2 regions of the Pseudomonas shahriarae genome follow, and region 1 is predicted to be linked to the other one. Evidence: predicted binding sites of a transcription regulator. Region 1 holds the regulator's gene; the other holds the start of a gene.
The links. The regulator FliA, encoded in region 1, starts transcription of late flagellar genes. The targets are predictions, from matches to a motif close to CTAAAGTTTNNNNNNNNNNNGCCGNTAA.
Positions count from the first base shown of each region.

Region 2: the regulator FliA is predicted to act here: its motif matches at 1,562-1,589, upstream of HU773_RS27925 (methyl-accepting chemotaxis protein).

Region 1 covers NZ_CP077085.1:1,887,964-1,891,078, reverse strand. Annotated here, with positions in the region: gene HU773_RS08490 (protein phosphatase CheZ) at 1-686, opposite strand, end outside; gene HU773_RS08485 (chemotaxis response regulator CheY) at 705-1,079, opposite strand; gene fliA (RNA polymerase sigma factor FliA) at 1,247-1,987, opposite strand; gene fleN (flagellar synthesis regulator FleN) at 1,984-2,817, opposite strand; gene flhF (flagellar biosynthesis GTPase FlhF) at 2,918-3,115, opposite strand, start outside.
Region 2 covers NZ_CP077085.1:3,935,498-3,938,612, reverse strand. Annotated here, with positions in the region: gene HU773_RS27925 (methyl-accepting chemotaxis protein) at 1-1,521, opposite strand, end outside; gene HU773_RS17395 (Na+/H+ antiporter family protein) at 1,759-3,078, shown strand.

The DNA.
Region 1 (3,115 bases):
TGTTTTTGTGGATCTTTTTCCGAGAGGATCGCTTCGCGGTCGTGTTCGATGCCGGCAAAACGGTCGACTTGGCCAGCCATCAGCACCAGTTTGAGCAGGTTGCTTTCCACTTCGGTGACCAGCAGGGTCACGCGCTTGATCACCTGACCGGTAAGGTCCTGGTAATCCTGGGCCAGCAGAATGTCATTGAGGTTGCTGGAAACCGTACGGTTTTCCTGCTCGCTGCGTGACAGGAAGCCTTCGACCCGACGCGCCAGGTCACGAAATTCTTCAGCGCCCACTTCGCGCCGCATGAAGCGGCCCCAGTCGGTGCTCAACGCCTTGGCCTCGTTGGCCATGCCGTTCACCAGGGGCGTGGCGTTTTCCACCAGGTCCATGGTGCGATTGGCTGCCGCCTCAGTCAGCCTGACCACATAGGACAGGCGTTCGGTGGCATCAGTGATCTGCGAGATTTCCTCGGCCTGGGGCATGTGCGGGTCGATCTGGAAATTGACGATCGCACTGTGCAACTCACGGGTGAGCTTGCCCACTTCCTGATACAGGCCGCGGTCGCGGGTCTGGTTGAGCTCATGGATCAACTGCACTGCGTCGCCGAACTGGCCTTTTTCCAGGCTTTCGACGAGTTGGTGAGCATGTTTTTTCAGGGTCGACTCAAAGTCGGCCTGCGATGATTCTTTATGCTCCATAGCTCCCCCGTGGCAGCATCAATGACCGATGCGTTCGAAGATTTTTTCAATCTTCTCTTTCAAGGCCAGTGCAGTGAATGGCTTGACCACGTAGCCGTTGACCCCGGCCTGGGCGGCTTCGATGATCTGTTCACGCTTGGCTTCAGCGGTCACCATCAGCACAGGCAGGCTGCGCAGCTTTTCATCAGCGCGCACGTGGCGCAGTAGATCAATGCCGGTCATGCCAGGCATGTTCCAGTCAGTTACCAGAAAGTCGATGCTCCCGCTGTTGAGGATCGGAATCGCCGTAATGCCGTCATCCGCCTCGACCGTGTTAGTGAACCCAAGGTCACGCAACAGGTTTTTTATGATCCGCCGCATCGTTGAGAAGTCATCAACGATGAGGATTTTCATGTTCTTGTCCAATTCGACCTCCAAGCAGTCTTAAACGCGTCCAGCACCTGGGCGCGCCATATCATTCAACAGGCATTACACAAAAAGGACTGCTGGGCACATCACGGGCCGCTCCCGCCGGGCTTGCGCCCTGGCGGTTATCGTTCGCAGTGTCCCCACACTGCCTGTCAGCGCGCTCGCCACTCTCCCAAACGCCCCCGCAAGCGGGCCGCGCATTGGCTATGAAGCTGGCTGACCCGCGATTCGCTGACCCCCAGGACCTCACCGATTTCCTTGAGGTTCAGCTCTTCGTCGTAGTACAGCGCCAACACCAGCCGCTCACGTTCCGGCAGATTGGCAATCGCCTCTGCCAGGGCGCCCTGGAAGCGTTCATCTTCCAGGTCGCGTGAAGGCTCCTGGTGAGCACTCGCGCCATCCTCATGCAGCCCTTCATGTTCGCCGTCCTGTAGCAGGTCGTCGAAACTGAACAGGCGGCTGCCCAAGGTATCGTTCAAAATCCCGTAGTAATCGTCGAGACTCAATTGGAGTTCGGCCGCAACTTCGTGATCTTTAGCGTCGCGACCGGTTTTTGCTTCAATTGAGCGAATTGCGTCACTCACCATCCGGGTATTGCGGTGGACCGAACGCGGCGCCCAATCACCTTTACGCACCTCATCGAGCATCGCGCCACGGATACGGATACCCGCATACGTCTCGAAACTCGCACCCTTGCTCGCGTCGTACTTGGTCGACACTTCGAGCAGGCCGATCATGCCCGCCTGGATCAGGTCTTCGACCTGGACACTGGCGGGCAGGCGTGCCAGCAGGTGGTAGGCAATGCGCTTGACCAGGGGCGCATAGCGCTCGATCAATTCGCCCTGGCTGTCACGCGCCGACTTTTTGTAAAGGTTGTAGCCGCTGGCTGTCATAGCACCGGTCCTGCACTCGTCTGATGCACCAATCGCTCGACGAAAAACTCCAGATGCCCCCGGGGATTGGCGGGCAGTGGCCAGGTATCGACCTTCTGAGCAATTGCCTTGAACGCCAACGCGCATTTCGAACGAGGGAACGCTTCATAGACTGCACGCTGCTTTTGCACAGCCTTGCGCACACACTCGTCATAGGGAACTGCGCCGACGTATTGTAAGGCGACATCGAGGAAGCGATCCGTGACCTTGGTCAACTTGGCGAACAGGTTGCGCCCTTCTTGCGGGCTCTGGGCCATGTTGGCCAGCACGCGGAAGCGGTTCATGCCGTAGTCGCGGTTGAGCAGTTTGATCAGGGCGTAGGCGTCGGTGATCGAGGTGGGCTCGTCGCAGACCACCAGCAAGACTTCCTGCGCGGCGCGCACGAAGCTGACCACGGACTCGCCAATCCCGGCGGCGGTGTCGATCACCAGCACGTCGAGGTTGTCGCCGATATCACTGAAGGCCTGGATCAGGCCGGCATGCTGCGCCGGGCTCAGATGCACCATGCTCTGGGTGCCGGAGGCGGCCGGGACGATGCGAATCCCCCCGGGCCCCTGTAACAGCACATCGCGCAGCTCACAGCGGCCCTCAATGACATCGGCCAGGGTATGTTTGGGCGTCAGTCCCAGCAGAACGTCAACGTTCGCCAGGCCCAGGTCGGCATCCAGCAGCATGACGCGGCGGCCAAGCTCTGCCAGGGCCAGGGACAAATTCACTGACACGTTAGTTTTCCCGACGCCACCTTTGCCGCCGGTCACCGCGATCACCTGTACGGGATGCATGCTGCCCATGTTCTTTCTTTACCTTGTCTTGCTTAGCCGCAGGCTACATAGGGTGGCCGCGGTAGCAGACCATCAATGTAGGTACATTGCACTGTGTTCATGTTGCCTTTCAGCCGACCCGTTTGGCTGGGTTGTGATAGAGGTCGGCGAACATATCCGCCATCGCCTCTTCACTGGGTTCATCCTGCATTTGCACACTGACCGCACGGCTGACCAACTGATGACGGCGCGGCAGATGTAAGTCATCCGGGATCCGCGGCCCGTCGGTCAGGTAGGCGACCGGTAATTCATGGCTGATGGCAAGGCT
Region 2 (3,115 bases), 2.0 Mb from region 1:
GGTGGCCTGGTCGGCATCCCGTGCAGCGTGTGCCGCCTGCGCGGCGCTGCGGGCGACGTCCTGGGCGGTGGCGCTCATTTCGTGGGAGGCGGTGGCCACCTGATCCACCTGGCGGTACTGCTGCTCCATGCCGGCACTGGTCTGGCTGGCGATTGCCGCTGATTGGTCGGCGGTGCTGCGCGCGTCCTGCACCGAGCGTTTGACCTCGGCAATGATCGGTTGCAGTTTGTCGAGGAAGCGGTTGAACCAACTGGCCAGTTCGCCCAGCTCGTCGCGCTTGTCGTAGGCCAGGCGCCGGGTCAGGTCGCCTTCGCCGCTGGCGATATCCTCCAGCATATGGGCCACGCCGAGGATCGGCCGGGTGACACTGCGGGCCATCAGCCACACCAGTAGCAAACCGACGATGGCGGCGAGCAGGCCCAGGCCCAGTTCCAGCAGGGTGCCTTTGGTGTTGTCGGCATCCAGCTCGGCCTTGAGGGTTTCGGCGGGGCCGATCAGGACTTTTTCCGGCACATCCAGCAACACGCCCCAGGACTTGCCATTGGGAATGGGCTGGAACGGTGCCAGCACCTTGAGTTGATGGTCGGTACGCAGGCTGTAGGTCTGGGTGCTGCCGGCCATGGCGCTGATCAGTTGTGCGCCGCTGGCGGTATCCACACTGTCCAGGCGCTGGCTGAGCTTGCTCGCATCCGGGCTGTAGCCGGCCAGCAAACCCACTGGGCTGATGATGCTGACGTTGGTCTGGCCGTCATACAGCTCGCGGCTGGCATTCTGGCTGACTGCCTGCAGGCTGTTGAGGTTGATGTCCACCGACAGCGAGGCGATGACTTTGCCATTGGCCATGAGCGGGAACACGATGCTGGTCAGCAAGACGTTGTGCCCGTCGATCACATAGAAGTACGGCTCGATCACACACGGCTTGAGGGTGGAGCGTGGGCAGGTGAACCAGGTGTTGGCCTTCTCGCCGCTGGGGCCGACGCTGGTGTCGGACATATCGCTTTCCGGCAGCGCCATCGAGGTCAGGGTGCCGGGTGTCGGCTGCGACCAGTACAGGGCAAAGCGTCCCTTTTCATTGCTGCCCAGCTCCGCTTGGCCGGCGAACAGCTCATCCTTGCCATCCAGGGCATTGGCCTCAAAGACCAGGGACAGGCCCAACAGGTCCGGGTTGGCTTGCAGGGCGGCCTTGACCTGGCGGGTCAGGTCTTCACGCAGGTCGAAGGCATCGAGGAAGCGTTTTTCGGCCTGTTCGCGCAAAAACAGCACCTGGCGCGAAAAGCCATGGCCATATTGGTAGGCGTCCATAAATTGCTGGCGGATGCCCAGCGCCTGCACTTCACCCTGGGCTTCGATGCGCGATTGGGCGGCAACATTAAGCATCTGTGTGCTGGAGGTCTGGACCCGTTGCGAACTCTGGTCCATCCGATACAGCGAAAGACCCACCAGCAGGGTCACGATGCCCAACAGACAAAGGCCGGCGAGGAGGGTGATTTTCCATTGAATGGACAGCTGCCTGAGCGACATGGAGATCCTTAACCTTTCGTTGCGACAGAGATAATCCACGCTATCGGCCGCCGGTTGTTTTTCTTTATTCATACGTTCAATTGAATCTATTCGCGACGTCGTTCTTTGACATGGCGCGCCGGCTGCTGCAAAGTGCGCGGCCTCTAATAAAACTCCCTTTCTGCGTGTGCCGTGGTCGACATCTGGCCGGGGCGCCGGCACGTGTTGTGTTTATATTTCTGTCTTGAGGTAACCATGATTAACGCAGTAATCGCCGCGGTCGGTACCATGCTCGTGCTCAGCCTGTCCCGCGTGCATGTGGTCATCGCGATCATCGTGGGTGCCCTGGTCGGCGGTTTGACCGGTGGCCTGGGGATCGACGCGACGCTCAGCGCGTTCAACAGCGGCTTGGGCGGCGGTGCCACGGTGGCGTTGTCTTACGCATTGCTCGGTGCTTTCGCGGTGGCGATTGCCAAGTCCGGCCTGGCCCATGCCCTGGCGGACAAGGCCCTGCTGCTGGTGGGCCGCCAGGACACCACTGGCGGCAGTTCTGTCAAATGGCTGCTGATCTGCCTGCTGGGAGCGGTGGCGATTGCCTCGCAGAACATCCTGCCGATCCATATCGCCTTTATCCCGCTGCTGGTACCGCCGCTGCTGTATGTGCTGACCAAGTTGCAGATTGACCGGCGCCTGATCGCCTGCGTCATGACCTTCGGCCTGATCACCCCGTACATGTTCCTGCCGGTGGGCTTCGGCAATATCTTCCTCAACCAGATCCTGCTGGCCAATGTCGCCAAGAGCGGGGTGGATATCAGCCAGGTCAACGTTACCCATGCCATGGGTATTCCGGCGCTGGGCATGGTGTTCGGCCTGTTGGTGGCGGTGTTTATCAGTTACCGCAAAAAGCGCATCTACGACCAGCAGAAGATCGAGCGGGTCGAGCAAGTGGCGGTGCAGTACAACCCGCTGACCCTGCTGGTCGCCGGGCTGGCCATTGCCTCGGCCTTTATTATCCAGTTGTGGCTGGACTCGATGATCATCGGTGCCCTGGCGGGTTTCCTGATCTTCTCGGTATCGGGCATCGTGCGCTGGCGCGACACCGATGATCTGTTCACCGAAGGCATGAAAATGATGGCGATGATCGGCTTCATCATGATCGCGGCGTCGGGGTTTGCCGAAGTGCTCAAGGCCACCGGCCAGGTACAGACGCTGGTGCAGGACTCGGCCGATTTTATTGGCCACAGCCGTGGCGTGGGTGCGCTGTTGATGTTGCTGGTGGGCCTGCTGGTGACCATGGGCATCGGTTCGTCGTTTTCCACCGTGCCGATCCTTGCGGCGATTTTTGTGCCGCTGTGTGTGCAACTGGGGTTCAGCCCGCTGGCCATTGTCTGCATCGTCGGCACCGCCGGGGCCCTGGGCGATGCCGGTTCGCCGGCGTCCGACTCCACCCTGGGGCCGACCTCGGGTTTGAACATCGACGGCCAGCACCACCATATCTGGGACACCGTGGTCCCGACCTTCCTGCACTACAACCTGCCGTTGCTGGTATTTGGCTGGTTTGCCGCGATGACCCTGTAACAAGCAGATTCCTACAGTTTTCTCCTTTAGGGCCGTT